DNA from 3 places in the Quadrisphaera sp. KR29 genome. Region 1 is predicted to be linked to each of the others. Evidence: riboswitches for the same ligand, from Rfam matches in the RefSeq annotation. Region 1 holds a riboswitch; each other region holds the start of a gene.
What was found. Region 1 has a riboswitch for S-adenosylmethionine ahead of ACUN9U_RS12110 (flavin reductase family protein). Riboswitches for the same ligand answer to the same signal wherever they lie in the genome.
Positions count from the first base shown of each region.

Region 2: linked by a shared signal. The riboswitch ahead of ACUN9U_RS06245 (methionine ABC transporter ATP-binding protein) and the one ahead of ACUN9U_RS12110 (flavin reductase family protein) in region 1 are both predicted to bind S-adenosylmethionine.
Region 3: linked by a shared signal. The riboswitch ahead of ACUN9U_RS15970 (hypothetical protein) and the one ahead of ACUN9U_RS12110 (flavin reductase family protein) in region 1 are both predicted to bind S-adenosylmethionine.

Region 1 is NZ_JBQXXG010000012.1:30,259-40,206, forward strand. It holds gene ACUN9U_RS12080 (sucrase ferredoxin) at 1-148, opposite strand, end outside; gene ACUN9U_RS12085 (cupin domain-containing protein) at 271-1,590, opposite strand; gene ACUN9U_RS12090 (hypothetical protein) at 1,592-1,912, opposite strand; gene ACUN9U_RS12095 (SpoIIE family protein phosphatase) at 2,050-3,669, opposite strand; gene ACUN9U_RS12100 (YeiH family protein) at 3,711-4,733, opposite strand; gene ACUN9U_RS12105 (hypothetical protein) at 4,735-5,016, opposite strand; SAM riboswitch class I at 5,100-5,191, shown strand; gene ACUN9U_RS12110 (flavin reductase family protein) at 5,201-5,698, shown strand; gene ACUN9U_RS12115 (DivIVA domain-containing protein) at 5,709-6,710, opposite strand; gene ACUN9U_RS12120 (hypothetical protein) at 6,787-8,907, opposite strand; gene ACUN9U_RS12125 (SGNH/GDSL hydrolase family protein) at 9,001-9,819, opposite strand; gene ACUN9U_RS12130 (uracil-DNA glycosylase) at 9,900-9,948, opposite strand, start outside.
Region 2 is NZ_JBQXXG010000005.1:97,308-107,255, forward strand. It holds gene glgC (glucose-1-phosphate adenylyltransferase) at 1-160, shown strand, start outside; gene ACUN9U_RS06230 (NAD(P)/FAD-dependent oxidoreductase) at 172-1,461, shown strand; gene ACUN9U_RS06235 (pentapeptide repeat-containing protein) at 1,511-2,119, shown strand; gene ACUN9U_RS06240 (maleylpyruvate isomerase N-terminal domain-containing protein) at 2,176-2,925, opposite strand; SAM riboswitch class IV at 3,061-3,172, shown strand; gene ACUN9U_RS06245 (methionine ABC transporter ATP-binding protein) at 3,467-4,522, shown strand; gene ACUN9U_RS06250 (methionine ABC transporter permease) at 4,519-5,343, shown strand; gene ACUN9U_RS06255 (MetQ/NlpA family ABC transporter substrate-binding protein) at 5,330-6,256, shown strand; gene ACUN9U_RS06260 (LLM class F420-dependent oxidoreductase) at 6,450-7,250, shown strand; gene serB (phosphoserine phosphatase SerB) at 7,359-8,993, shown strand; gene ACUN9U_RS06270 (sulfite oxidase-like oxidoreductase) at 8,999-9,595, shown strand; gene ACUN9U_RS06275 (FAD-binding oxidoreductase) at 9,588-9,948, shown strand, end outside.
Region 3 is NZ_JBQXXG010000021.1:11,951-21,898, reverse strand. It holds gene ACUN9U_RS15990 (helicase-related protein) at 1-148, opposite strand, end outside; gene ACUN9U_RS15985 (sigma-70 family RNA polymerase sigma factor) at 139-1,833, opposite strand; gene ACUN9U_RS15980 (hypothetical protein) at 2,984-3,493, shown strand; gene ACUN9U_RS15975 (CBS domain-containing protein) at 3,490-4,209, shown strand; gene ACUN9U_RS15970 (hypothetical protein) at 4,216-4,485, opposite strand; SAM riboswitch class IV at 4,559-4,666, opposite strand; gene ACUN9U_RS15965 (ATP-binding domain-containing protein) at 4,781-6,427, shown strand; gene ACUN9U_RS15960 (DUF4268 domain-containing protein) at 6,499-7,506, shown strand; gene ACUN9U_RS15955 (hypothetical protein) at 7,570-7,932, opposite strand; gene ACUN9U_RS15950 (hypothetical protein) at 7,947-8,477, opposite strand; partial or broken gene ACUN9U_RS15945 (ADP-ribosylglycohydrolase family protein) at 8,563-9,948, opposite strand, start outside.

The DNA.
Region 1 (9,948 bases):
GCAGCTTCGCCCCGATCGAGGCGGCCACGCCCTTGAGGGCCGCGGTGGTCTCCTCCCCCAGCCGCGAGGTCGGCACGCCGCCGGGTCCCCACGGCCCGGGCTCCTCCACCAGCAGGTACCCGCGGGTGGGGCTGGCCGACCCCAGCACCGGCTCGCCGCGCAGCTGCGACTGCGCCGCGCACGAGTAGCGCCGGTCGGCCGGGGTGAGGCCCTCCGGCGCGTACGACGCCGCGAGGACCCCACCCGGCTGCTCGCCCTGCTGCTGGGAGCTCAGCGCAGCCCCTCCGGCGCGGCGCCCGCCGGGACCAGCACCCGCTCGCGCAGGAGCCGGCGCAGGAGCACCTGCGCGTCGTCGACGTCGATCCCGGCCCCGCCGGCCGCCAGCGACGAGGGCGAGGTCGGCCCGGCCAGGGCCGCGCGCAGCGCCGGCTCGACCCAGCCGGGGAAGCTCACCGTGCGCTGCCCGACGAGCAGCTCCACGCGCTCACCGGCGGTCCGCACGCGGGTGCTCAGCCCGATCCGCGGCCGCACCCCTCCCCGCGGGCCCAGCGTGCGGGCCGCGCGGTCCTGCGCGAGGGGCCCGACCGGCTCCAGCGGCACCGCCTGGCGCCGCCGCGCGGCCACGACCCGCTCGACGGCGGCGTCGTCCAGCTGCTCCAGCCAGGCCAGCGCGGCGCGGCGGAAGGCGGCGACGTCGGGCTCGACGCCCGTCGGGCCCTCGGCCTCCACCGGCAGCGGCAGCGCGCGGCGCAGCACCAGGGACTCCTCGCCGTCGCCCGTGCCGGCCCCGGCCAGGAGGTCGGTCAGGACGTCCTGCCACGTCGTCGCCAGCAGGCCGACGGTGAGGTGGATCGAGCGCTCGTCCGTGGTCTGCGCCGAGTGGAGGTAGCCGCGCGGCAGGTACAGCGCGTCACCGGGTTCCAGCACGGCGTCGATGATCGGCGCCCGCCCGCCCACGGGGTCGGGGCCGAGGTCCTTGCTGGGCTGGGTGCGCAGCGGCAGCTCGACCGCCGGGGGGTGGATGGTCCAGTGCTTGCGGCCGTCCACCTGCAGCACGAGCACGTCGTGGGTGTCGTGGTGGGGCTTGAACCCCTGGGCGCCGGGCGGGGTGACGTAGACGTTGGTCTGGGTCTGGCAGCCGAGCTCGGCGGCCAGGTCCCGGCAGAAGACGGCCAGCGGCGGCCACACGCGGTGCAGCGCGTTGAGCACGATGGTGGCGCCCTCGGCGTGGTTCCTCGCGATGCCGTCCGGGTCGGGCAGGTCGCCCAGGCGCTGGTTGCCGGCGTTCGCGGTCCGCGTGTAGCTGGAGCGCGGCAGGCTGACGCCGTCCTTGACCATGGCGAAGAAGGGCGTGCGCAGGCCGCGCGGGCCGAGCAGCTCGTCGACGTCGGCGGGGGAGAGCAGGTCGTCGAAGCCGCGCACCGCCGACCAGCTGCGGTCGGCCGCGCGCAGCAGCAGCGGGGTGCGGTTCCAGCGCTCGGCGGCGAAGCGCTCGGGGGTGGTGTCGAAGCAGCGCGCCAGCGGCGACGGACCGGCCCCGGTCCCCGAGGGGACCGGGGCCGTCAGCTCGCGCTCGAGCTCAGCCGTCACGTCAGCTGTTCGCCGGGTCCGCGCCGGCCGGGTCGGAGCCGGCCGGGTCGACCTGGGTGCTGTCGGAGTCGCCGGCGTCGGCGTCGCCGCCGGAGCCGCCGGCGGGGTCCACGCCCGCGGGGTCGGAGCCGGCCGGGTCGACCTGGGTGGAGTCGGAGTCGCCGGCGTCGGCGTCGCCGCCGGAGCCGCCGGCGGGGTCCACGCCCGCGGGGTCGGAGCCGGCCGGGTCGACCTGGGTGCTGTCGGAGTCGCCGGCGTCGGCGTCCCCGCCCGCCCCGCCCGCACCGGTGGTCGTGGTGATGTCGTCGTCGCTGAGGGACATGCGGCCTCCTGCTCGAGGGCCGGCCCGGTCGGGCGCGGCGCGTGACCGGGCTCGCCCGGCGGTGCCCCGTCATCGTGCACGGCGCCGTCGCCCGCCGCGAACGGGCCCCCGCGGGCCTCCCGGACGGGCACCGGCGGTCAGGGGGTCCGGGCGGCCAGGACCACGACGTCGTCGGCGGCCTCGCCCGGCAGGGCCGCCGCGAGCACGGCGTCCAGGAGCACCTGCAGGGGGGCGCCGGCGTGCTCGGCGACCAGCGGCCCCAGCAGGCCGGCCAGCGCGGCGGTGCCCTCGTCGAGGTCCCTGTCGCGCCGCTCGACCAGGCCGTCGGTGTGCAGCAGCAGCACCGAGCCCGGCGGCACGGCGACCACGTGGTCGGTGCGGTGGGTGCTCCTGTCGACCCCGAGCAGCAGCTCCGGGCGCCGCCCGAGCACCCGCACGTCCCCGCCGGGCGGGCACAGCAGCGGCGGGGGGTGCCCGGCGTTGGCCCAGCGCCAGCTGCGCGTCCCGCCGCGGCCGGGGGGCCCGAGCACCCCGGCCACCACCGTGGCGGGCGCGCCCACCTCCAGCCGGTGGAAGGCGTCGTCCGCGGCGGTCAGCGCCCGCGAGGGCAGGCCGTCGACCGCGAGGAGGAAGGAGCGCACGGCGCCGCTGGCGCGGCCCATCACGGCCGCCGCCTCGACGTCGTGGCCCGCGACGTCGCCCACCACGAGCGCCAGGCGGCCGCCGTCGAGGGGGACGGCGTCGTGCCAGTCGCCGCCGACGTGGTCGCGCCGGCCCGCCGGCAGGTAGCGGGCCGCCAGCTCCACGTCGAGCCCCCGCGGCAGCGGCGCCAGCAGGGCGCGCTGCAGGACCTCGGCGGCGCTGGCCCGGTCGGCCAGCAGCAGCGCCCGGCGCACGGCCTGGCCGGTCGCGGCCGCGGAGGCCCGTACGACGTCCAGCACGCCCGGGGACACCCTGCCGTCCTCGCGCCAGCCGATGGTCAGCGCCCCCACCACCGCGTCCTCGGCCACCAGGGGGACCACCACCCCCGAGCGCAGCCCGGAGCGCTGGATGCGCGCGGCGACGGCCGGGAACTGCGCCCGCACGTCCGCGAGCTCGTGGAAGACCAGCTCCTGCCCGGTGCGGCAGACGTGCGGCGCCGGGCCGGGGTGGTCCAGCGGGAGGTCGGCCCAGGCCGCTTCGACGTCGGGGTCGACCTGGGCGCGCGAGGCGGTCCGCACGCGGCGGGCGGCCCGGTCCAGGACCGACAGGCCGCCGTAGTCGGCGCCCAGCTTCTCGGTGGCCACCGCGACCACGGCGGTGGCCACCTCCTCCAGCGTGCGGGCCGCCCCGAGCGCGGTGGAGACCTCCAGGACCAGGCGGGTGCGCTCCAGCAGGCCCGCCACCACCGCCGCCGCCGAGCGCCGCTCGTCGGTGCTGCGCGCGACCACGAGCAGCAGGCCGTCCAGCGGGACCGCCTGCAGCTCGTACCAGCGCGGGCCGCCGATCCGCGCCTCCCACGTGGTGGTGGTCCCCGTGCGCGCCGCGCGCCGCAGCGGCTCCTCGCTGGTCGAGGTGCCCGGCACCGCGTCCCACAGGACCCTGCCCAGGACCTCCTGGGGCCGCAGCCCGCTGGCCGAGGCGGCGGCCGGGCTCACCCAGAGCACCTCCCAGCCCGGCCCCAGGACCGCGACGGGGTCGGGGATGCTGGCCAGCGCCCGCTGCCACCAGCCCGGGGGCACCGCGGGCACGGGCCCGTCGGCGTGCCCCGTCACCACCCGCCGATCGAACCACGGGCCGCGGCCGGCCGTCAGGCGCCTCACAGCCCCAGCAGGCGCACCCCCGCCCAGGCCACCGCGGCCACGAGCAGCCAGGAGGCCAGGCCGAGCACCAGCGAGCGCCCCCCGGTCGCCGCGAGCGCGCGCAGCCGGATGCCGGTGCCCAGGGCGTACAGCGCCGCGACCAGCAGCACGGTCTGCACGGTCTGCGCCGCCGCCAGCACCTGCGCGGGCAGCAGGCCGGTGCTGCGCACGGCGACCGCCAGCAGGAACCCCACCACGAACAGCGGCAGCAGCGGCACGCGGGCGCTGACGCCCTCCCCGCCCTCCCCGGCCCGGGAGCCGGTGCGGGCGCGGCGGGCGGCGCGGCGGGCCGCGAGGCCCACCCCGGCCACCAGCGGCGCCAGCAGGGCCACCCGCGCCAGCTTGACGACGACGGCGGTCTGCAGCGCGCCGTCGACCCGGCTGGCCGTGGCCACCACCTGGCCGACGTCGTGGACGCTGGCGCCCACCCAGGCGCCGAAGGCCACCGGGTCCAGGCCCAGGGGACCGGCCAGCGGGGGCAGCACGAGGATCGCCAGGCTGCCGCACAGGGTGACCAGCGCGACGGCGGTGGTGACGTCCTCCTTGCGAGCCCTGGCCAGCGGCTCCACGGCGGCGATGGCCGAGGCGCCGCAGACGGCGAAGCCGGTCGCGACCAGCAGGCCCCGCCCCGGGGGCAGTCCCAGCGCCCTGCCCAGCGCGAGCGTGCCGCCGAAGGTCAGCGCGACGGTGGCGACGACGACGGCGAGGCCCTGCCAGCCGAGCGCCAGCACCGCACCCAGCGGCAGCTGCAGGCCCAGGAGGACGACGGCGGTGCGCAGCAGCCGGCGGCTGGCGAAGGCCGTTCCGGGGACCAGGGCAGCGCGTTGCAGACCGGCGTTGGCCACGAGCAGGCCCAGGACCACGGCCACCGTGGTCGGGCCGAGGCCGGGGACCAGCGCGGAGACGGCCAGGGCCAGGGCGGTGGCCGCGGTCGCCGCCAGCAGGCCCGGCAGCAGCGGGCGCAGGGCGAGGGCCGGCACGTCAGGCGCGCGGGCGCCGCAGCGGCAGGAGCAGCAGGGCCAGGGCCAGCAGCGCTCCCGCCGCGGCGCCCACCCAGGCCGGCCCGGTCAGGAAGGCGCCGCCGGCGCCCTTCGGCCCGGCGAGGTAGCCGGCGAAGCCGCCGGCGAAGGCCAGCACCACCCCCAGCAGCACCGCTGTGGAGGGTGCGGGGCGCCGCCGGCGCGGCGCCAGCAGGAGGCCGGCCAGGCCCCCGACCGCACCGGTGAGGACCAGGGCGGCGACGCCGATGACCACGCGCTGCACGGCGCCACGCTAGACCGCCCGCGCGCCCTCCCCGCGCCGGCGCCGCGTTGACACCGGTGGGCGGCCCGGGGGACCATCGACCCCGCCCATCCAGAGCGGCCGAGAGACCTGGCTCGTCGACGCCGCAGCAACCAGCCCCGCGCAGGGCAGGTGCTCCCGCCAGGACCGATGGAGGAGATCCGCCGTGACCTGCACCGACGCTCCCGCTGCACCCGTGGTCGACCTGGCCGGCGCGTTCCGCGCCGTCGCCTCCAGCGCGTGGGTCGTGACCACCCGCGCCGGCGAGCGCCCCGTGGGCTTCACGGCGATCTCCGTGGCGTCGGTGTCGGTGGCGCCGCCGCTGCTGTCCTTCAACGTCTCGCGGACCTCCTCCAGCCTGGAGGCGCTGCTGGCCGAGCGGCGCGCCGCCGTGCACCTGCTCGCCGCAGACCAGGAGCAGCTGGCGCGCCGGTTCGCCGCGCCGGCCGCCGGCCGCTTCCCCGAGGACGGCTCGTGGGGCTTCGACGAGTCCGGGCTGCCCGAGCTGCGCGGGGTGGTCGCCCGCCTCGCCGGCCCCGTCCACGCGGTGGTCGAGGCCGGCGACAGCCTGCTGCTGCTCGTGCGGCCCGAGGTCACCGCGGTCGCCGGTGGCACGCCGCTGGTCCACCACGCCAGGGCCTACCACCGCCTCGCGGCGGCCTGAGCCCAGCGGCTCAGCGGCGGGGCGCCGCCTGCGGCTCGTCCTCGCGCAGGTCGAGCACGGCGGTGTGGTCCACCTCGCCCGCCGCGGCGCCGTCCTCCAGCCCGGTGACCGGCACCGATCCCGCGGGGGCGCCGGCGCCGCCGGACAGGGTGGCCAGCATCTGGCGGACGTTGGCCAGCTGGGCGTTGATGCTGTCGCGGCGCTCGGCGGCCGCCGCCACCTCGCGCTGGGACTGCGCCCGCACCTGGTCGGCGTGCTCGCGCGCCTGCTCCACCAGCGCGGCCGCCTCCTCGCGGGCGGAGGCCAGCAGCTCCTCGGTGCGGGCCGCCACCTCCCGCTCCACGGCGTCGGCGCGGTCGCGCGCCTGCGCCACCAGGCGCTCGGCCCGCTCCAGCTCCTCGGCCTGGGCGCGGGCGCGCTCGGAGGACTCCACCTCGGTGCGGTGGCGCCGCGTGGCCAGCGCCAGCTCGAAGTCGGCGGCGGCCTGCGCCGCGCGGGCGCGGGCGTCCTCCCAGGCGGCCTCGGACTCCTCGCGCCGGGCCGCCGCGTCGCGCTCAGCGGCGTCGAGCAGCTCCTCGGCGCGCAGCTGGGCGTCGGCCAGCACGCGCTGCGCCTCGAGGTCGGCGTCGGAGCGCACCGCGGCCTCGTAGCGGTCCGCCTCCAGGCGGACCAGGCGCGCGTGCGCCTCCGTCTCGCTGCGCAGCGCCCCCGCCTCGGCCTCGGCGCGGGCCACGACGTCCCCGGCCTCCTCCTCCGACAGCGCGAGGATCTGCGCCACGCGGGCGCCCAGGTCGGCGTAGGTGGGCTGGAGGGCCTCGGGGCGCACCAGCTCGGCGGCGTCCTCGGCGGCGCGCTCGGTCAGCCGGTGCTCGAGGGCCTGCACCCTCTCGGACAGCTCGGCCGCGGCCCCGCGGGCCTCCTGGAGGGCGACCTCCAGGTCGTGGACGTGCTGCTCGACCTGCGCGGGGTCGTACCCGCGCAGGACGGTGCGGAACGCGCCGGTGTCAGCCATGGTGCCTCCGGGGGAGCTCGTGGACCCAGCCCCGGCCGCTGGCGGCCGCGCGGGCCCCGCCGGGGACGGGCGGCCCCTACCGTGGCAGGGACGCGCGGCGACCGCTCGCCGACGGGTCCGCGGCCGACCCCGGCAGCGCCGGGGAGCCACCGCGTCCGCGCGCGGCGAGCGCCTCGATGATGCCCGACAGCTGGCCGAGCTCGGCAGCCGCCGCCTCGCGCATCCGCGTGAGCTCGGCCACCTCCGCGGCGAGCCGGTCGCGCCGCGCCTCCGCGTCGGCGCGCTCCCGGTCGGCGGTGCTGCGGGCCTCCAGCACCAGGCGGACGGCCTCGGCGCGGGCCTCGCGGCGCACGTCCTGCCCCTCGCGCTGGGCGCGGGCGACCTCCTCGGCCACGCGGGCCCTCAGGGCGCGGGCGCCGTGCTCGGCCTCCTCGGCGCGCCGCTGGGAGCGGTCCCGGGCGGCGGACTCGGCCGCACCCGCCGCAGCGAGCACCTGGTCGGCCTCGGAGCGGGCGGAGCGCAGCACGCGCACGGCCTCGGCCCGGGCGGACTCCAGCTCCTCGGCGGCGCTGCGGCGCAGCTGCTCGGCCTCCTCCTCGAGCCCGCCGAGGCGGGCCCGGACCCGCTGGCTGGCGGCGCTGACCACGTCCTGCAGGCGCACGCGGGCGCGGCGCACCGCAGCGGCGGCCTCGGCGTGGCCGCGGCTGCGGGCGGTGCGCGCCTCCTCCTCGGCCGCGGTGAGGAGGGCGTCGACGGTGCTCGTGGTCCAGGCGGTCTGCTCGGCAGCGGCGGCCAGCTCCTTCTCCGCCTGCGCGCGCGCCTCGGCGCGCACCCGGCGTGCCTCCTCGGCGGCCAGCTCGCGGGCCCGGGAGGCCTCCTCGCGCGCCAGGGACAGCTCCTCGGCGGCCGCGCGGCGCGCGGCGGACGCGTCGGAGGCCGCGGCGGCCAGGACCCGCTCGGCCTGGGCGTAGGCCTCGGCCGTGGCCCGCTGGGCCTCGATGTGCCCGGTCTCGCGGACCGTGTCGGCCTCGGCGAGCGCCTCGGCCCGCTCCCGGGCGGCGGCCTCGCGCGCAGCGGCGAGCAGCTGGTCGGCCTCCGCGCGCATGCCCGCCAGGAGGCGGTCGCCGTCCTCGGTGGCGCGCTGGTGGGCGGTGCGGGCCGCCTCCTCGGCGGCGGCGGCCTCGGCGCTGGCCTGCGCGACCAGCTCGTCGGCGGCGGCCGAGGCGGCCTGGACCACGAGGGCGGCCTGCTCGGCGGCGTCCTCGACGATCTGCTGGGCCTCGGCGTGGGCCTCGGCCATCGCGGCCGCCGACCGCTCCCGCAGCGCCGCCACGTCGGCGGCGGCGTCGCGGTGCTGGGCGCGCAGCGCCGTCACCGCGGCGGACAGGTCGGAGGCCTCGCGGCGCAGGCGGGCGGACTCCTCGCCCAGCTCCGCGGCGCGGCGCTCGGCGTCCTCCACCGCGCGGCGGGACTCGGCGTCCGCGCCGCGGCGCACCCGGGCGGCGTGGGCCTCGGCGGCCGCGCGGACGGCGTCGGCGTCGCGCCGGGCGGCGTCGGTGAGCTGCTCGGCCTCGCGCTGGGCGCGCTGGGGCAGGTCGCGGGTGCGGCGCTCGGCCTCGGCGCGCACCGCGGCCGCCTCCTCGCGGGCGCGCGCCACCAGGGCCGCGGCCTCGCGCTCGCTCTCCTGGCGGGCGCGGGCCACGTCGGCCGCCGTGGTGCGGCGCAGCGCGGCCGCGTCGGCCTCGGCGGCGGCGCGCACGCGCTCGGCGTGGTCCTGCGCCAGGCCCAGCAGGTGGATGGCGCGCTCGGGTGCCTCGGGGCGGGCGGCGGGGCGCTGCTGGCGAGGGGCCGGGGCCCCCGCGGGGGCGGACGAGGGGGCCGACGGCGGGAGCACCACGGGGGAGGCGAGCGAGCGGCCGCCGGCGCGGGGGCGCTGCTCGGCGGTGGGGTGCTGCGGCTGGGAGGGCACCGGGGCGTCGAGGGCGTCCTGGGTGGGGCGGGCCCAGCGGCGCCGCTCGGAGCGGGGCCGCGAGGGGGCGTCGTCGAGGGCGGAGGTGTCCACCGGCCCGCTGAGGGCGGCGTGGGGGATGCCCGCGGGGGAGGTGGAGCTCAGGTAGCTGCCCTCCGGGACCTCCGGCACCACCGCCGTCGTCCCCCCGGCGGGGCCCGCGAGCCGCTGCGGCCGGTCCGTCCTCATGCAGGCGATGGTGGCACGCAGGGGGCCCGGCGGACCGGCTTTCGGCACCAGACGCGGCGCCGTGTCGCGCCCGACGGGCGCTGCCGCTGCCGCTCAGCGCACCAGCGGGAGCGGGTCGGGCCGCTTGGCGCTCACCCCGTCGCCGCTGGAGCGCCCCTCCAGGCGCCGGCGGACCCACGGCGCCAGGTGCGTGCGGGCCCAGGCGGCGTCCCTGCCGGCCCGCACCAGCCGGCCCGGGGAGGCCTGCGGCGGCAGCGGCACGGCCCACTCCCGCTCGGCGGCTCCCAGCTCCCCGCCGTGGAGCCCGCGCACCGTGGCCGCGGCCAGCAGCGCCACCCGCTCGTGGCCCGCGGGGGCCAGGTGGATGCGGTCGGGCGCCCACAGGCGCAGGTCGTACAGGGCGCGCATCGACCACAGGTCCAGCACGAGGGCGTCCCAGCGCTGGGCGATGGCCCACACGTGGAGGTTGAAGGTGGCCACCCTGCCGCGGGTCCACCGGACCACCGGCAGGCCCGCCGGGTCGAAGCCGGCCGCCAGCAGCACCTGCGCGCCCGCCGTCCGCGCGGCGCCCACGGCCTCGTCGAGCTGCGCCGCGAGGGCGTCGACGTCGACGGAGGGCCGCAGGATGTCGTTGCCGCCGGCGCTGATGCTCAGCAGGTCCGGCGCCAGCTCCAGGGCCCGCGGCAGCTGCTGCGCCACGACCTCGGGCAGGCGGCGGCCGCGGACGGCGAGGTTGGCGTACTCCAGGCGGCCGCCGGCGGCGCGGGCGTCGTCGTCCAGCAGCTCGGCGAGGCGGTCGGCCCAGCCGCGGTGGCGCCCGGTGCCGGCCGGGTCGGGGTCGTCGATGCCCTCGGTGAAGGAGTCCCCGACGGCGACGTAGCGCCTGTAGGTGCGCAGCGGTGCAGCGGCCACCCGAGCACGCTAGCCCTCCGGGCCCCGCAGTGGTCGCCCCGGGCAACCGGGTGCGTCGGGTCCGCCCGGACGCGGCGGTCTCAGGGCAGCGCCCACCCCACGGGCGGGGCCCCCTGCGCCCGCAGGGCC
Region 2 (9,948 bases), on a different contig from region 1:
CCGCCACGCGGTGGTGCGCCGGGCGATCCTCGACAAGAACGTCGAGGTCCCCGAGGGCGCGACCGTCGGGGTCGACCCCGAGCGCGACAGGGCCCGCGGGTTCACCGTGACCGAGTCGGGCATCACCATCGTCGGCAAGCACCAGGTGGTGCAGCCCTGACCACCCGTCCCGTGACCAGGGACACCCCCGGCACCCCCGGCTGGGACGCCGACCCCCGCGTCGCGTCCTGGCCCGGGCTGGCGCCGCTCGACGGCGACACCGCTGCCGACGCGTGCGTCGTCGGGCTGGGCGGCTCCGGCCTGGCGGCGGTGGAGGAGCTGGCCTCGCGCGGGCTGACCGTGGTCGGCGTGGACACCGGCCGCGTCGCCGCCGGCGCCGCCGGCCGCAACGGGGGGCTGCTCCTGGGCGGGACGGCGCCGTTCTTCCACGACGCCGTCCGGGACTGGGGCGCCGCGCCCGCGCGGTGGCTCTACGAGCAGACGCTCGCCGAGCTGGAGCACCTCCTTGAGGTGCTGCCCGCCGGCGTCGTCCGCCGCGCCGGCTCGCTGCGCCTGGCCGGCGGGGTGGGGGTGGACGACGACGAGCGCGCCCGGGAGCTGGCCGACTGCGCCGCGCAGGCCGCCGCCCTGCGAGAGCACGGCATCGCCGTCGAGGAGGTCTCCGGCGCCTTCGGGCAGGGCCTGCTCCTGCCCGACGACGCGCAGGCCAACCCTGTGGTGCGCCACCTCGGGGTGCTCGCGCACGTGCAGCGCGAGCCCGGCGCGCGGGTGCGGCTGCACGAGGGCACGCGCGTGCAGCGGGTCTCCCCCGGCCTGGTGGAGACCGACCGCGGCGCGGTGCGCGCGGCGGTCGTGCTGGTGGCCGTGGACGGGCGCCTCGACGTCCTGCTGCCCCAGCTGGGCGGCCCGGACCCGGTGGTGCGCACCGCGCGGCTGCAGATGCTGGCGACCGCTCCCCTGACCGGCGACGACGTCGCGCGGGTCCGCGAGCGCGTGCCCTGCGGCGTGTACGAGCGGTGGGGGTACGACTACGCCCAGCTCGACGACGGCGCTCCCGGCCGAGGAGGCGCGCGGCTGCTGGTCGGCGGTGGGCGCGACGTCGACAGGGAGGCCGAGTGGACCACGTCCACCGACCCGACCCCTGCGGTGCAGGCGCACGTGCAGCGGGTGGCCGAGCGGCTGCTGGGGAGAGCGCTGCGCGGCGGCGAGGTCGCGCACCGCTGGGGCGCGTCCGTCGGCTACACCGCGGAGCACGCCCAGGGGCGGGCGCTGTGCGGGCTCGTGGACGAGGGGGCCGGCGGGCGGGTCGCCGCCGTGGGCGGGTACAGCGGGACGGGCAACCTGGTGGGCCCCGTCGCGGCGCGCGCCGCGGTGCGGCTCCTCCTCGACGGCGAGCAGCCGCCGTCCTGCTTCACCTCCCCCACCGACGCCGTCGGTGCCGTCCGTGATCATGGGCGGTAGGCCACCTCGACGCCCGGGGCCGACGCCGCCGCGCGCACCCGACGTCGTCTTGCCCGACCTCGACGTCGCCGACCGCTCGGTGCTCCTGTCGGGCCGGTGGGACTGCGCCCTCGTCGACGGCGCGGAGCTGGCGCACGCGCGGCTGGAGGGGCTGCTCGTGCTGGAGAGCTCCGTGGAGGACGCCGTGCTCGACGGTGCGCTGCTCGCCGGGGCGCGCGTCACGGGCAGCCGGTGGGAGCGCGTGTCGGCGGTCGCGGCCGACGCCGCGCGCACCCAGTGGGCCGACGACGAGGTGGCCGACGCGCGGCTGTCGGCGCTGCGGCTGGTCGGGGCGCGCCTGGACCGGGTGGTGCTGCGGCGCTGCCGGCTCGACGGTGCGGTGCTGCGCGACGCGCAGCTCACCGACGTGGTGCTGGACGGCTGCGACCTGCGCGGCGCGGACCTCACCGGAGCCCAGCTGCGGCGGGTGTCGTTCGCGGGCAGCGACCTCACCGACGCCGACCTGGCTGGGGCGCGCTGCGAGGACGTCGACCTGCGCGGTGCGACCCTGGAGGGGCTGCGCGGCGCCGACGGGCTGCGCGGCTGCGCCGTCGACGCGGTGCAGCTGGTGGGCCTGGCGCCCTCGCTGGCCGCGCACGTCGGCCTGCGCCTCCTCTGACCGACAGCCCCGCTGCCGGCGCTCTCCCGCGCCGGTGCCGGTCGGGACGTGGGGCCTCAGGGGGTGAGGGCGCCGGACAGCAGCCGCGCTGCGGCGTCGCGGCTGCCCGCCAGCGCCAACCGGCCGGTCGCCAGCTCGGCGTCGAGGGTGGTGCGCCCCCACACCAGGAGCAGCAGCGCCGGTGCGGGGCCGCGCAGCTCCGCGGCTGGCTGAGGAGCGCCCGCACCGCCGAGCAGGCTGCGGCCGGACGGGCTCTCGAGCGCCAGCGCCCCCGGCAGCGCCGGGGTGCGTCCCAGGCGCACCTGCCGCGGGAGCATGACGTCGGCGACCTCCGCCACACCGTCCGCGGCGACGTCCTCCCCCAGCCACGTCGCCGGGTCGGGAGCAGCGGCGAGGCCGGCGGCCGCGAGCGCGGACTCGGCGTCCCAGCGGTGCAGGGCGGTCTCGTGCGCCTGGCGCCGCGCCCAGAAGGCGGCCGTCGCGGGCGCCTCGGCGGCGGCGAACGTCCAGCAGGGCGCCGCCGGAGACAGCGAGGCCAGCGCCGCCACGAGCTCTCCGGCTCCGACGGCGAACCACGCGGGCACGGCGTCGTCGTCCGGCGGTCCTGACGGCTCGCCACCGGGAGAGCCGTCGGGGGCCGTGCCCAGTGCTGCCCGCGCCCAGCGGTGCACCCCTCCGGTGTGGCGCGCGAGGTCGGCCAGCGTCCACCCCGGGCAACCGGGGACGACGACGGCGAGGCCCTCCGGCCGCAGGGCCGCGGCGAGCCGCCCGGCCTCCCGCTCGACCAGGTCCGCGGCGCGCGCCATCTCCACACGCGGACGCTAGCGGCCCAGGCGGTGCCCGCGGCACACCCGGCCCCGACAGCGGACGCCGAGGTCCCGCCACGCTGGTCGTGACACAGCGTTGACTCTCGGGCGACCGACCCGCTACGGTCCTGCCAAGGTCATGAGCGCCAGCGCCAAGCCCCGGCTCGCTGGCCGGCAACCCTGCTCGTCATGGGGTGCTCCGGGTGAAGACCAGGTCCGTGCCCACCGGCACGGGCAAGGACGACTCAGAGGAGCCGACGTGCTGACGCACGCCCCCACCAGCGGCGACTGTCGCTGGCGACGCGCCTGACCGCAGCCCGCTGACACGGCCGGCCCTCGGCCCCAGCGCACGCACCGCTGACCGCTCGTCCCTGCTCGGAGCGTCGGCAGCGGTCGCTGCCCCGCGCGTCGCACCTCTCCGCGCCGCTCCCCCGGCGCCCCCCCACCCACTGCTCGCGCTCACTGTGCGTGACCGCCGAGCGGCGATGCCCCCTGCCCGGAACGCCCCACCCACCACCTTGGAGGCCACGGTGATCGAGCCGTGATCGAGCTCAGGTCGCTCACCAAGACCTACGGCGAGGGCCAGCACGCCACCACCGTGCTGGACTCCCTCGACCTCACGGTCTCCCCCGGCGAGATCACCGCCGTCGTCGGCCCGTCCGGCGCCGGCAAGTCCACGCTCGCCGCCTGCACCACGCTGCTGGAGCGCCCGACCTCGGGCTCCGTGCTCGTCGGCGGGCGCGACCTCACCGCCCTGTCCGAGCGCGACCTGCGCGAGGCCCGTCGCGGCATCGGCACCGTGTTCCAGGCCGACGGCCTGCTGACACGCCGCACCGCCGCACAGAACGTCGAGCTGCCGCTCAAGCACCTCGGCGTGGTGCCTGCGCAGCGCAGAGCGCGGGTCGCCGAGCTGCTGGAGCGCGTCGGCCTGGCCGACAAGGCCCACCGCCACCCGCACGAGCTGTCCGGCGGCCAGCGCCAGCGCGTGGGCATCGCCCGCGCCCTCGCGCTGCGGCCGAGCGTGCTGCTCTCCGACGAGGCCACCTCCGGCCTGGACCCGCAGGCCACGGCGAGCATCGTCGCGCTGCTCAAGGAGCTGCGCGACGACCTGCAGCTGGCCGTCCTGTTCATCACCCACGAGATGGACACCGTCGTCGCGGTGGCCGACACGGTCGCCCGGCTCGACCACGGCCGCATCGTCGAGCACGGCGCCCTGGTGGACCTGCTCCACACCCCGGCGTCCCCGCTCGGCCGGGAGCTGCTGCCGCGGCGCGCGCACGCGGGCGCCACCGAGGAGGGCCGGCAGCGGTCGGTGTGGGTGGTCAGCCACGCCGGCACCCGCGTCCCGACCGACTGGCTGGTCCGCGCCTCCCGCGCCCTCGGCACCGACCTCGAGCTGCTGGGCGCGTCGCTGAGCACCGTGGCCGGGGTGGCCGTCGGCCACGCCGTCGTCGGCGCCCCGGCGCACCTGGACGACGACGACGTCGAGGCCGCTCTCGTCGGCCTCGGGCTCCACGCCCAGCGCGAGGCCTCCGACGCCGCCGACCAGCGCGCCGCTGCCCAGACGCTCGGGCAGGCCCTGGAGGTCGTCGCATGAGCGCCGTGCTCCTCTCCCCCGTGCTTGCTGCCACGAGCACCGACCTGACCTGGGCGGAGATCCCCGCCCTGGTCCTGCCGGCCCTCGGTGACACGCTGGTGATGGTCGGCGTGACGATGGCGGTCGTCGTCGTCCTCGGGGTGCCGCTGGGCGTCGCGCTCGACGCGCTGGGCCCCGGCGGGCTCACCCCTCGGCCCGTCCTGCACCGGGTGCTGTCGGCGGTGGTGAGCGTGGGCAGGTCGCTGCCGTTCCTCATCCTCATGGCGGCGCTGGTGCCGTTCACGCGGTTCGTCACCGGCACCAACATCGGCATCCCCGCCGCGGTGGTGCCCATGGCGCTGGCCGGGACTGCGTTCTTCAGCCGCATCGTGGAGAACTCGCTGCGCTCGGTGCCGCCGTCGCTGGTCCGCGTGGCCCGCGCCTCGGGTGCCTCACCGCTGCAGGTGCTCACCAGCGTCAAGCTCTCCGAGGCCGTCCCCTCGATCCTCGGCGGCCTGACGATCAACACCATCGCGATGATCGAGTACTCGGCCATCGCGGGGACCATCGGCGCCGGCGGCATCGGCTACGTGGCCGTCACCTACGGCTACCAGCGCTTCGACCACAACGTGATGATCACGACGATCGTCGTGCTGGTGGCCCTGGTCGCCGCCGTCCAGGCCCTCGGCGACGCCGCCGTGCGCGCCACCACCCCGCACTCGCGCCGCCGCCTCCCGCGCCAGCGCAGCTCCACCGGCGCGGCGCCCCCGCCGTCGTCGTCCTCCACCACCCCCACCAGCGCCAGCACGTCCCCGAAGGAGCTCTCCGATGTCCACCACTGAGACCCGCCCCAGCACCGGCGGCACCGGCAGCCCCGACGGCCACGGCTTCGAGGTCCGCAAGCGCACACGGTGGCCGTGGATCGCCGGTGGCGCCGTCGCGGTGCTCGCGGTGGCCAGCGCCGTCGTCGTCCCCCGCCTCGGCGGCACCGAGACCGCGAACACCACGCCCGGCGCCACGCTGTACGTGGCCACCGCCGAGGGCAACGCCCGCGAGCAGGCGCTCATCGAGTACATCGCGAAGGACGTCGCCCCCGAGCACGGCATCACGGTCGCCTTCAAGGCGCTGGCGGACTCCAACACCATCAACCGCGCCGTGAGTGACGGCGAGGTGGCCGGCACCATCTACCAGCACGAGCTGTGGCTGGGCCAGGTGCTGGAGGCCAACCCCGACTTCGAGGAGGAGGCCGCCACGCCGGTCTTCCGCTGGGGCTTCGGGCTCTGGTCGGCCAAGTGGAAGACGCCCCAGGAGATCCCCCAGGGCGGCACCGTCTCGCTGTACTCCGACCCCGCCAACGAGGCGCAGGGCCTGTACGTGCTGCAGGAGGCCGGCCTCATCACCCTCAGGGACGGCGTCGACGTCGGCTCGGCCACCGTCGACGACATCGCGTCCAACCCGAAGGACCTGCAGTTCACCCTCCTCGACTTCGGCGCTCAGAGCCGGGCCCTGCCCGACCTCGACGCCGCGGTCGGCTACACCGAGTACTACCTCGCGGCCAAGGTCCCGCTCGAGCAGCAGATCTTCGCGCCGGTGGCACCCGACGAGTTCGCCGGTCAGCTGACCATCGGCTCCACGTGGAAGGACGAGCCCAACATCAAGGCCCTCGTCGAGACCTTCCAGGACCCGAAGGTGCAGGAGTTCCTCGCGAACGACCCGTCCGTGAAGGGCGTGCTGCTGCCGCTGGACGCCAGCTGATCGGTCCTCGGCCGACCGCTTCCAGAGCTGGCCCTTGCCTCCCGTGATGAGACGCACCAGGAGGTAAGGGCCAACTCTGGAAGCTCCCCCGACCCCGCAGGGGTGGGCCCGCGCCCTGCAGGTGCTTAGGGTCACGGGTGTGAGCGAGCAGACTCCCGAGCCCACCCCCATCGACACCGACGTCGTCGGCGCTCTGCGCGAGCGCTACCCCGTCCGCATCGGCGTCCAGGTCCAGCCGCAGCACTCCGACTACGCCGGCATCCGCCGCACCGTGGCCGCCGTGGAGGAGGCCGGCGTGGACGTCGCCTTCAACTGGGACCACTTCTACCCGCTGTACGGCGAGCCCGAGGGCCTGCACTTCGAGTGCTGGAGCCTGCTCGCCGCCTGGGCGGAGGCCACCGAGCGCGTCGAGATCGGTGCGCTGGTGACCTGCAACAGCTACCGCAACCCCGAGCTGCTGGCCGACATGGCCCGCACGGTCGACCACATCTCCGCCAAGGGCGGGCAGGGCCGGCTCATCCTCGGCATCGGCTCGGGCTGGTTCGAGAAGGACTACGACGAGTACGGCTACGAGTTCGGCACCGCCGGCGGCCGCCTCGACGCCCTCGGCGAGGCCCTTCCCCGCATCGAGGCCCGCTTCGGCAAGCTCAACCCCGCGCCCACGCGGCACATCCCGGTGCTCATCGGCGGTGGCGGCGAGAAGAAGACGCTGCGCATGGTCGGCGAGCACGCCGACGCGTGGCACTCCTTCGGAGACGCCGAGACCTTCACCCGCAAGAGCGGCATCCTCGACCGCTGGGCGCGCGAGGCCGGCCGCCAGCCGGTGGACGTCGAGCGCAGCATCGGCGTCGAGGGCACCGCCGACCCGGCCGAGCAGGGCGAGGAGCTGCTGCGCCGCGGCGCGACGCTGTTCACCATCGGCGCCGGCGGCCCCGACTACGACTTCGGCCGCCTGCGCGACTGGCTCGCCTGGCGCGACGAGAAGAACGCCTGACCACGACCCCGTCCGTGATCATGGGCGATCGGCCACCTCACCCTCGCGCTGCTCACCACCTGCGGCTCGGCCGGCCCTGAGCACGACGACGGCGACGCCGCCGCCGAGGTGGAGCGGGCGCTGCGCGCCGCCGCCGCCCCGCTCGGCCTGGAGGTGACCACCGCCGCCGGCGGCAGCGGTGACGCCGCCGGCGCCGTCGTCCCCAGCGGGCCCCGCTCCCACATCGCGGTGCTGGCAGCGCCGCTGCGTCCCGAGCAGCTCGCAGCGGTCGCCGGCACCGTCGCCGACGCCGGCGCGTCCATCGACGCCGTCCGCAGCCTGGCCACCGCCACGCCCGACCACCCGGTCACCTGCCTCGAGCTCGACGTGCGCGGCGGGGACCCGGCCGCGCTGCGCCGGGAGCTCGCCGCCGTGGCCGCGAGCGCCGGCGTCGACGTCGCGGTCTCCCCCGCGGGGCTGGTGCGCCACGGGCGGCGCCTGGTGGTCCTCGACGTCGACTCCACGCTCATCCAGGACGAGGTCATCGAGCTCATCGCCGCGCACGCCGGCCCGGACGCCCAGCGCGCCGTGGCCGAGGTGACCGAGCGGGCGATGCGCGGCGAGCTCGACTTCGCCGCGTCCCTGCACGAGCGCGTGCGGGCCCTGGCCGGGCTCGACGCGCGGGTGCTGGCCGACGTGCGGGCCTCCGTGCGGCTCACCCCGGGGGCTGAGGTGCTGTGCTCGGTGCTGCAGCGCCTGGGCTTCGTCATGGCGCTGGTCTCCGGCGGGTTCGCGGAGGTGGTCGAGCCGCTGGCCGCGAGCCTGGGCATCGCCCGGGTGCGCGCCAACCGCCTGGAGGTCGTGGACGGCAGGCTGACCGGGCGCGTGGTGGGCGACGTCGTCGACAGGGCCGGCAAGGCGACCGCGCTGCGGGAGTTCGCCCGGGCCGAGGGGCTGGAGCTGGAGCGCACGGTGGCCGTCGGCGACGGCGCCAACGACCTCGACATGATCGCCGCCGCCGGGCTGGGCGTGGCGTTCAACGCCAAGCCGCTGGTGCGCGAGCAGGCCGACACCTCCCTGACCACGCCCTACCTCGACAGCGTGCTGCACCTGCTCGGCATCAGCCGGGAGGAGGCCGACGAGGTGCGCCGCTCCCGCGAGCAGGACGCCGGGCTGCTCGGGGCGGTGGCGCTGCGCCCGCTGCGCCGCGAGGACCTGCCGCTGCTGGGCCGCTGGCTCGACGAGCCCCGGGTGGCCCGCTGGTGGCCCGACGCGCACACCCCCGAGGACCTCGAGCGCGACTACGGCCCCGGCATCGACGGCACCGACCCCATCTCCCTGGCCCTGGCGCTGACCGCGGGCGGCCGGCCCTTCGGCTTCGTGCAGACCTACCGCTACGACGACGAGCCCGCCAGCCGCGCCGAGCTCGAGGCCCTGCTGCCCGTGCCTCCCGGGGCGCTGGGCGTCGACTACCTCATCGGCGAGCCCGACCTGCAGGGCCGGGGCCTGGGCGCCGCGGTCGTCGCGGCGGCCGTCGCCGAGGGCTTCGTGCGCCACCCCGACGCCCCCGAGGTGCTCGTGGCGGTGGCGGCGGGCAACCGCGCCTCGTGGCGGGCGCTGGAGAAGGCCGGCTTCGAGCGGGCGGCCCAGGGCGAGATGACCCCGGACAACCCCGTGGACAGCCGCGACCACGTCGTCTACCGCCTGCGGCGGGGCGCGGGCGCCTCGACGGATGCGCCCGCGCCTGCTGGGATGGGCGCGTGAGCGCGATGAGCCAGGGCTTCACCGGCCGGCGCGGGCGCGACCCCCGCCTCCCCCCGGGCCAGTACGACGTCGGCGGCTCCTTCCCGGTGCTGACCGCCGAGGCCACCCCGAACGTCAGCGCCGCCACGTGGACCTTCCGCGTGGACGGCGAGGTCGCCGCCCCCCGCACGTGGACGTGGGACGACGTCCACGCCCTGCCCCCGTCCACCTACGAGGGCGACATCCACTGCGTGACCACCTGGAGCAAGCTCGGCACGAGCTTCACCGGGGTCAGCCTCGACGCGCTCCTGGCGCAGGTCGAGGTGCTGCCGTCCGCCACCCACGTGCTGGCCTGGAGCAGCAGCGGGTACACCACGAACCTGCCGCTGGCCGACGTCACCGGGGGGAAGGCGTGGCTGGTGTGGGAGCACGAGGGCCGGCCGCTGCCCACCGAGCACGGCGGGCCGGTCCGGATGCTCGTGCCCCACCTGTACTTCTGGAAGTCGACCAAGTGGGTCGCCGGCCTGCGCCTGCTCGACCACGACGAGCCCGGCTTCTGGGAGCGCAACGGCTACCACGAGCGCGGCGAGCCGTGGGCCGAGCAGCGGTACGCCGGTGACTGAGCCTGCCGGCGGGCTGCCGGCGCTGCCCGACCTCCCAGCGCTGCCGGCGCTGCCGCAGCTCGACTCCCCGCGCCGCCGGGTCCCGCCCACGGGGGCGAAGCGCTCGTGGCAGACGGGGACCGTGCTCGAGGTCCGCCGGGAGACGCCGCACGCCGCGACCTACCGGGTGCAGCTTGAGCAGTGGCAGCCGCACCTGCCGGGGCAGAACTACCTCGTGCGCCTCACCGCGCCCGACGGGTACCGCGCGCAGCGCTCCTACAGCGTCGCCAGCCCCCCGGAGGACGCCGGCGTGGTGGAGCTGACCGTCGACAGGCTCCCGGACGGGGAGGTGTCGGGCTACCTGCACGACCACG
Region 3 (9,948 bases), on a different contig from region 1:
CCAGCCAGAACGTAGAGGCCGGCGCCACGCCGAGCCGGTCTGTCCCGTCGCCGCGGCCCGCGATGGTGACCTGTCGGTCGAGCCACGCGGTGAAGGCTTCCGCTGCAGCCGTGAACGACTGCGTGCCGGTGGAGGTGCTCACGTCCATGGCTTGTCCCTGCGTCGTTTGCGAGTCGTGATCGCGCCGGGCGGAGAGGGCGCACGCTCGCCCAGCGGTGTGCGCAGCGTGTCGCTGCGCGCGCAGTCGACGAGGTACTCGTACAGGTCGTCGATGCGCGCATCCTCACGCAGCAGCTTCAACGCCTTGTTCTGCACCTGTCGAATCCGCTCGCGAGTGACGCCCAGGCGATCACCGATGTTGTCCAACGTGTCGGCTTCGGCTCCGTCTAAGCCGTAGCGATGTTCTAGAACCTCGACTTCACGCGGCGTCAGCACGACGTCGAGAATCCTTGTCAGGTCCCTCTTGCACTGGTATCCCATGACGACAAGAGCCGGATCCGCGATGGCGTCCTGCGCGGCTCCCGGGCTGATGAGGTCCACGAGGCGAACACTGTCGTCGGCGTCGACCAGCACGTCGTAGCTGATAACTGGTTCGGACCAGGTCACCGCGGCGGCTATTGCTCCGACGTCCATCCCGACCTCGTCGGCGATGTCCTTGAGGGTGACAGCGCGGTCGAGATCACGCTCAAGGCGAGCCTGCACAGCTCGGATCTTCTTGACGCGGTCGTGCATGTGGATCGGAAGGCGGATCGCGCGGCCACGATCCCCGATGCCGCGGTCGATGCTTTGGCGGATCCACCACGTGGCATAGGTGGAGAACTTGTATCCGAGCTCAGGATCGAATTTGTCGGCGGCCCGTATGAGCCCGAGGTTGCCATCCTGTATGCGGTCGGCGAAGTCCACGCCGCTGTGTTGGTACCGGGGCAGCTTGGCGACGCTGATGACGAGACGAAGGTTTGCACTGACCAGCTTTCGATGGGCCTGTCTGCCCGCTTCGACGATCAGTGTCAACGTCGATGACCCCCCTTCGCCTGCCGGCGCTTGCGGGAGTGTGTCCATCTTCTGGGATTCCAGCGCGCGACGCCCAGCCTGAACGGCGCGCCCCAGTCGCACCTCCTGCGCCGCGTCCAGCAACCGGATCCGGCCAACTGAGGCGAAGTAGGCCTGCAGTTGGTCCCGCTCGACAGCTCCGACTTGCCGGCGGACCCGTCCGCCGTCGAGGTCGTCAACCGCGTCATCGGCGTGCTGGACCCGCTCTTGAGTCACCTCAACTCCAGCTGCCGACAGTGCAAGCAGGACGTGCTCGATGGCGTCCCCCCGTAGCCCTCGACGGTGAGCCAACGTCGTTACATCGACCATCGTCAGCGCGCCGGCCCTCAGATAGTCGTCCTGCAGGTCGGACGCGACCTGCTCGACGACGGGATCGTCGGTAGCGCTCGCTAGGTGCGATCTTGAGTCGGTGACTGCAAAGGGATCGGCGTCGTTCCAGTCCTCGTCCTCGTCCTCCTGCGTCTCGCCTGGTAGATCGGGATGAGGTTCGAAGGGTGGTGATTGACGCGGAGCGACGGCGAGGGGAGGGTGATCTCCTGGATCGGCTGCTGGTTGGTGCTTCGTGGCAGCTCGCGCTGCACGCGCCATCTGGGTGGGTGGCGACCTCCGCTCGCTCCTCGTCGCGGCAGGCATGGCGGCCAGGATCGCCTCGAGCTGGTCCGTGTCGACGTTGTGACGCCGCAAGAGGGCGTGCACTTGACCAGGGGTCGGCATGCGCCCCTGTACATCGGCCAGCCGCTCCATGTCCGCGCGCAGGGCAGCTAGTGCTTGTTCGTACGACACGTCAGCTGCCTAGAAGCTGCACGCGATCCGCGGGACTGGCGAGTGCGGCGTCACCAGGGATCAGATCAGCGCACTTGCGCTGTCGGTGCCGCAGCCGTCCAGTGAGCGCCGTGCGCCTCGACAGCCGGCGCTCGAAGATGCGCATCTGCGGCGGCTTGTGCGCGGACGGCGATGACCTTCTCGTGGCGGGGAGTGCCTGTGAGGCCACCAAGACGGTGACGCAGTGCTCGATGGACACAGCCCCCCAGCGGTCGCAACGTCGCGGCGGCTGCATCGCCGCGCCGAAGGGGATGGTTGCACAAAAATTGCGCGTGGTCTCCCAGCGGTCCGAGCTTCCCCGCGTCGGCATCAGTCAGCCCGCGGGCACTGCCCCCATTGTGTGGGCTGTCACCGTCCCCGTTCCCTGACGCCTTCGGCATCCACCACCGCAAGGCCGCTCTTCCCCTCGGTCACGAGCGCCTCCGGACCAGGCCGTCCCGGCGACCACGTGACGTCGCCGTGAGCAATGATCCATGCTGGCGACGCTCGAGTGCTTCGGGATGCCTTGGCCACTGGGGTGTCCAATGCATTAGCCGTGCCGTGATGTGTGCTCTCCAGCGGCGAGCTCGACGCGGACTTCCCGCCAGCCCTGGAGCTTGTCGCCGGATGAGGCGCTGGAGAGCACGACGGCGGGTCGGTTTTCGTCTGCTCGGATCGGCGCAGCTGCCGCCGACGCCGGTTGTAGGCCCGCCAGCCTGGTCCGCTGCCCTGCCCGGAGGTCGATGAGGCGCGCCAAGAGCGGCTGACGACGCTTCGGGACTCGTGCACCTCGACGGTCAGCTCGGCGCCGGCGTCGGCGACCTCGTGGCTGTTGGGCTCGCAGTTGCAAGGAAGCGCGGCGTTGCGGCCTTCGCGCATCTCCACACCGGAGCGACCGTGGCCTCGATGGTGACGGAGGACGTCATGTCCGCCGCCTCGTGTCGTGATCGCCAGCACCAGCACGCGAAGGCGGCAGCGGCTCGTCCTGTCGTGCTTTCGCCCACAGCCGTGTGGAGTGATCAGAACTATTGACCGCTGAGCCCGCTTCGCCACTCTGACCGGCGCGCTGTCGGCCCACACGTTGTGATGGCCCGCGAGCGAATGACTCCGGGCAGCGGGCACACTGGGGACCGTGACTGACGAGGACGTCATCTACGGCTGGTACGCGTTCCATGAGACGTGGGCTGTCATCGGCGCCGAAGACGCAGAGCTGCTCGCCGGCGCGGTGCAGCGAGCACAGGCTGCGACCACGGTCGGCGAGATGCGCGCGGTCTACACGGACGTCGGCGACGGCCTCTTGCCGGCGACAGCAGACGACTGGCTGTCCGACCTCGAGGACGATGACGGCGACGTGGACGACGCTGCGGAGTACAGCTGGAGTCAGTTGCCAGGCGTTGAGGACGGGGATTGGCCACCCATGCCGTCTCGCCTCACCCTCGCACTGCCACAGGACGTGCTCAACGACCTGCGCCAGCTCCCTGGGGTGAAGCATGAGGACACGGTTCTCAACGGTGACTACCTTGTCATCCCACGGGCTGCCGAGGCGGACTTGGTCAAGGTTCTCACCACGCACAGATACCGCGCGAAGCGAGACGACGCCACCGTGTACGCCCTCGCCGGTGGGGATGCGCTGTACGGATGACGATGGCCTTTCGTTTCCTGGCTGCCTTCAACGAGGTCGAGAACCACCTGCGTGAAAAGCTGACGGCCAGGCACGGTGAGCGCTTGTCGGAGCTGATCCGATGGGGGCAGGACGAAAAGCTTCTCACTCAACAGCAGAGCAGGGAACTGTCCACCCTGGCCAGTCTCCGCAACGCTCTGGTGCACGGCAGGTACATCAACGGCCGTCCACTCGCTGAGCCGGTCCCCGAGGTCGTCAGAGCCATCGAGAGGCTTCGGGAGCGGCTGCTCCGCCCGGCCAAGGCTCGCGACGTGCTGGACCTGGCGCGGCCAGCGACGTTCGCGCCAGACGACCTGTTGTCCGAAGTCCTCCTGGTCGCCGCCTCGCACCAGTACTCGCAGTTCCCCGTGTACGACGCCAAGGACGGTTACTCAGGGCTGCTGACCACGGACGGAATTGCTATGTGGTTGGGCGCCAACCTGACCCCACCTGGCATCGGTCTCGTCGAAGACGTCCCCATCAGGGACCTTCTTCCGCACGTCGAGCAGGTCGATGCGGCGGTGTTCGTGCCGGTGACCATCACCGCTGCTGATGCCGCGACTCGGCTGCAGCACGGCGGTCAGCGAGGCCGCCCCGCTGTCGCGCTGTTGGTGACGGAGTCTGGACAGCGGAGGGAGCCGCTGGTCGGCCTCATCACGACGGCAGATCTGCCCCAGTTGCTGGACGCTGCTGGATGACGTTCGTCAATGGTCGACAGGGGCGACGCAGAGCAGCAGATCGCCGGACCGCATGAGGTTGAGGTCCGGGTGCAGACGTACCGGCGCTCCGTCTGACAGCAAGCCCCCCAGCGCGGCGTGGTGCCAAACCGTCATCCGCCTGCCGGACGTCCACAGGTCGAGCGCGATGGTGTGCACATCGGTGTCGAGGTGAGCCAGGGCGTCGACCCAGCGGTCCGTGCCCTGCCGGCCCAGCCTCGCCTGGATGGGGTGTGTGCGATGTCCCGGCAGGAACAAGCGGCATCCGGTCGGTAGATCGCCATCGCCGCGACAAGGAACCATGACATGCGCTCCAGCTCTGCGGCTCGTGCCGCGGTCGTTGCGCCTGCCGGCCGGTCGGCGCCGGTTCATCACTCGAAGCACCCTGACGAGGGGTTGCTGCGCAGCAAGTCGAGGCTTGTCGCTGCGGCTCGTGAACCGAGAGCACGATATCTATGCAGGGCTGTCATTGACAGCCCTGCCATTGGCGGGTGCCGCGATGTCATGCTTGGGAGGGGTGGCCCTCACGCTGCCCACCTGACACGGTGAACAGGTGCCGCGGTGCCTACCCGAAGACCCCAGCTTCGCCACCAGCACGGAGAAGATCGTCTGGCAGAAGCTCCGCGACACGCTCGGCGAGGAAGACCTCCTGGTGGCCAACCAGAGGGTCACCACCCACGAGAAGGACCACGAGCTCGACGTCGTCGTCGGGCTCGCTGGTCACGGCGTCGTGGTGCTCGAGGTCAAGGGCGGTGAGGTCTGGCACGACGGCTTCGACTGGCACCAGCGGGCGGCCGGCAGCGAGAAGGTCATCCACCCCGCGGCTCAAGCGCGAGACGGCATGTACGCCCTGCGGGCGCTCATCGAAGGCTCTGCGGAGTGGCGGGGCACCTCGAAGCAGCGCTTCAAGTGGGGCCACGCCGTCGTGCTGCCCACCACGTCGCTGGCCGCGGGCTTCTCGGCTCCGGACCTCCCGCGCTGGGCCGTCGCGGACAGGAACCAGCTCGACGGTCTGGTGCCGTTCCTCAAGGACCTCCTCGCGCAGCAGGGCACGGGGAACCGGCAGGCGCAGCGAGCCGACCTAGACCTGCTCGCCGAGGAGCTGGCCGGTCGCAACCTCCCGCAACGCGATGTGGTGGCTCAGGCGCTTGAGCACGAGGCGCAGGTCGACGTCCTCACCAGCACGCAGTTGGCGCTTCTCCGAGCCGCTCGGCTTCTGCCGCGTCTCGAGGTCCGTGGAGGAGCGGGCAGCGGCACGACGTTCATGGCGCTGGAGCAAGCGCGACGGCTCGGCCAGGACGGCCAGCGGGTGGCACTGCTGTGCTACTCCCTGGGCCTGGCGAGCTACCTCCAGCGCGCGACCGGCGCGTGGAAGAACCACAAGCACCGGCCCCAGTACGTCGGCGTCTTCCACGACCTCGGCGCGAAGTGGTCGGGCCAGCCGCACAAGGGTCGCGAGGACGCCGCCTACTGGGAGCACGAGCTTCCGGCTCGTATGACGGAACTGGCGCACGCGCTGCCACCGGGGCAGCGCTTCGACGCCATCGTCGTCGACGAGGCGCAGGACTTCGCGCCGGCGTGGTGGGAGCCGCTCGTCGCCTCGCTCTCCGACCCGGACACCGGAGGCCTCTACGTCTTCTCCGACGAGGGGCAGACGCTGTTCCCTCGGTACTCACGCCCTGAGCTGGGGCTGGTGCCGCTCGTTCTGGACGACAACCTGCGGAACAGCAAGCAGATCGCGACGGCGTTCTCCCCGCTCGTCGGCTCGCGGATGCAGCTGCGCGGGGGCGACGGCCCGCAGGTCGAGTTCCGCGCGTGCTCACCGGACGACGCCGTGGGTGAGGCCGACGACGCGGTCGATGACCTGCTCGACGCCGGCTGGCGCCCCCAGGACGTCGCGCTCATCACCACCGGCAGCCGCCACCCCGAGCAGGTGTCCCGCTGGGAGGACGGGCCGGCCGCCTACTGGCGCTCGTTCTGGGACGACGCGCTGGTCTTCTACGGCCACGTCTTCGGATTCAAGGGCTTAGAGCGGCGCGCCGTGGTGCTGGCGCTCAACGAGAAAGGCACGCGCGACCGAGCGCGGGAGCGGCTCTACGTCGGGCTGTCGCGGGCTCGCGAGCAGCTCGTGGTGTGCGGAGATCCCGACTTCGTCCGCTGGGTCGGCGGTGACGACGTCGCCAAGCGCCTCGGACTGTGAGGGCGTCTCCTTGCTGTGACCGTGATTGATGAGGGCTGCACGCCGTCATTGCTACGTGGGAGCGTGACGACGTGGACGAGGACGCCCTGACGGGGCCCGGGAACGACCAGCCGAGCTTCGTGAAGGCAGGGGTCACGATCAGCCGGCTGGTCGAAGTGCCCATCCGCGAGGTGTGGCCGACGGAGTACGGCCACTTCACCCCCTGGTTGCTGGCCAACAGCGCTGCCCTCAGCGAGGCCATCGGCTTGGAGGTGCAGCTGGAGGCTCGAGAGCACCCCGTGGGCGCCTACTCCCTCGACCTCATCGGCAGCGAGGTGGAGCAGAGCGACCGCCGGGTGATCGTCGAGAACCAGTACGGGATGACGGACCACCGGCACCTCGGGCAGCTGCTCACCTACGCCGGTGGTACCGAGCCCACGACGATCATCTGGATCGCCGAGGACTTCAGGGACGAGCACCGGGCTGCCCTCGACTGGCTCAACGGGTCGACGTCTGCGGAGATCCGGTTCTTCGGGCTACGCCTGACGATCGTGGCCGTCGAGGGAGGCTCCTCCACGCTCGTCGCGCCGCAGCTCGAGGTCGTGGTGAGGCCCAACGACTACGTCGCAGCGGCCAAGAGCCAGGCCGAAGGGCATGCGGTCGGGCCGACGTCCAAGCAGGAGAAGTACCGGGAGTACTGGACGTCCTTGGCCAGCGGCGTGGGGGGACTCGGACTGAGGACCGGCACCCCACCGGCTGAGAACTGGTGGAACTTCGCCACCGGCGTGGGAGGTGCCGTGTGGGGCGTGAACTTCGGCAAGGGCGGCGCCAAGGTCGAGCTGTACTTCGGCTCCAGCGACGCCACGGAGAACCTCCGACGCTTCCGCCTCCTCCTGGAGCATGAGGAGGCCATCCGCGCGGCCCTGCCAGACGTGCACTTCGACGAGCTGCCGTCCCGGAAGGCGTGTCGCGTGGAGGTCGTGATGCCGGGAGCCACTCTGGACGACGAAGACTCCTGGCCGGCTGTCAGGGGGTGGATGCTTGAGACCCTCGGCAGGTTGCGGGACGCTGTCATGGCGGCCGGGGGTGTACCCGTCTGAGCGGCGGGGCCGGACGGCATCGGCAGCCCTAGCTCGTGGAGAGCTGCCTTGACGCCTCGCCGCTCAGCCGCACTCGTCGCAGACGCCAGTGAGCGGCAGCTGCGTGAAGCACGTCGAGCACAGACCAGCCACCCGAGCGCCTGTGCCGCTGCGGCTCCTTGCTGCACGCGAGTGATCGCCGTCAGCACCTGGGAGCAAGTGCGTGCTGTGGCCGCCTGCTGCGTCGCGGACGTCCACGAAGCCGCGGTTGACATAGGCGACGACGGGACCGTCATCAGCCAGCGCGACGTACTTGCGGCTCTCCGGGATCCACACGCGCCGGTAGACCAGGCCGGCGATGAGCCGCCGCACCTCCGGCCGTCGCTCGACGGAGACGGGCAGCGCTGCCATCGCCGCCTCGACATCGGAGTACTCCTCGACAACCATGGTGGCCTCCGTGATCAGAAGAGCTGAGCGGTGTGGTCGCAGCAGAGGGCGAGCGGTGACTGCGTGATCCGACGCAGCGTCGGTGAGCCGCCCCAGAGCGTGTCGAGCGTGAACCAGAGGATGCCGCCCGCTGCCGCGAGCGCACCCATCTCCTGCTCCACCGCGTCCTCGAAGCGCGGCGACCCGTCATCGGTCGGCGCGGGCACCCAGCCCGATGTGCCCTCCGGAGCCGAGATCTGCGTGAACGTCTCGTCGAGCGGGAGCCGGACCGCGACGACCACGACACCGTGCTCGTGACGGATGACGTCGATGTCCGTCGTCGTCCCGTGCGACGGACCCTGGGGAGCCGCCACCCTCAGCGTGCTCCGAGCGCCGCCGGGCGGCAGCCCGAGCTGGATGATCAGCGCGGTCAGCGCGATGGGACTGAGCTCGAGATCGTCACCCACGGCGTCGACGTCGATCCGGATGTCGAGGAGCCGCTCGTCGCGCAGCAGCGGCATGAGCGACCTGAGCTCCTCAGGACTGACATGGGCGACGACCTGCACCGCACCTCCGCACATTCGGCGAACCAGCACCGCGACGATAGAGCGCACCACCGACAGTGCGTTCTGAGCAGCGACGACGTCGGTGTCAGGCCGAGGCGCTGCCCCGGGCGACGTCCCACAGCAGGCCGTGGCCGCGCGCGCTGGGCAGGGCTTCCAACACCGCAGCGGCGGCGGCCCGAGGGTCCTCGCCGCGGTGCGCGGCGTAGGCGACAGCTGCGGTCGGCGTCCGCTGCTGAGCCGCGACGCAGTGCAGCAGCACCGTGTGGCCCTCCTCGCGCAGCTCGGCGACCACCGAGGCCGTGTCGCGCAGCACGAACGCCAGGTTCGGGTTGTCCCCCGACGCCTCGGAGTCCATGAGCCACACGTCCACCTGCTCGCTCGCGCCGACGCCGGGCACGGCGTCCTCGACGCCGCGGCGGCACAGCGAGACGACGGCCCCAAACGCGCCGGACCGCGCAGCGCGGCCGAGCGCCGAGCCCGTGGTCCCCAGCACCACGCCAGGGTCGGCGGGGTGCGGCACGCCGTCGTCCAGGGCCGCCCACGGGTAGGTGACGTGCGCGCCGGACGGCCAGCCCAGGCTGTCGGCGCGGCCGCCGCGGGCGGAGAGCACGGCGAGGCGGACCAGGTCGCGGGACCGGACCTCGCCGATGCCGTGGATGCGCCGCCGCCAGGTGGCGGGCACGGCGGATCCGCCCCAGCGGGCGCCCAGGAGGGCTCCGGCGATGGCGGCGACGGTGTCGGTGTCGTGGCCGGACCTGACGGCGGCGTGCAGCGACGCCTGCAGGTGCTCGCACGGCGAGGTCGTCGCTGACTCCTCCGGCACGGGGGTGCGGCGGATCGCCGTCCACGCGTCCTGGAGGGCGGCCACGGTCCATCCGTTGGACGCCGACCTGTCCCGCTCGCCCCGCTCGGCATCGGCCAGGCGCTCCGCCCACAGAGCCCGGCGCTCGGGCGCCAGCAGGTCGAGCCCGCCCTCGACGTCGAACCGGCCCTTCAGCACCGCCACACGCACCGCCTCCGACCACAGCACGCAGGAGTCGAGCGCGTCGGGGTCGGCGTGGGTGAGCTCCGCCACAGCTCGCGCAGCGGCGGCGGTGCGCTCGCGGTCGTGCAGACTGGAGATCCCGACGACGCCGGTCCGCATCAGCGCGCCGTTACCGCCGGCGCGCCGGCCGCTGGCGACGATGGCGTGCGCCCGCTCTCGCAGCCTCGCGGCCGAGCCGGGGCCGGGCACGACACCGGTCAGCGCCGACGAGGTCTGCACGCCGATGTCCGCGGGGCCGCTCTGCTTTCACGCGATGAAACCGTCGGCGACCGCGTCGAGGGCGGCCTCGGAGGTGAGGTCGGCGCCGGTGGCCGCGACCCGGGCGATGACCACCGCCATCTGCGTGTCGTCGCTGTACTCCCCGGGGGCGTAGCCCCCGAGCCCGCCGCCGAGCATCTGCGCCTCGCCGGTCGGGGGAGTGCCGAA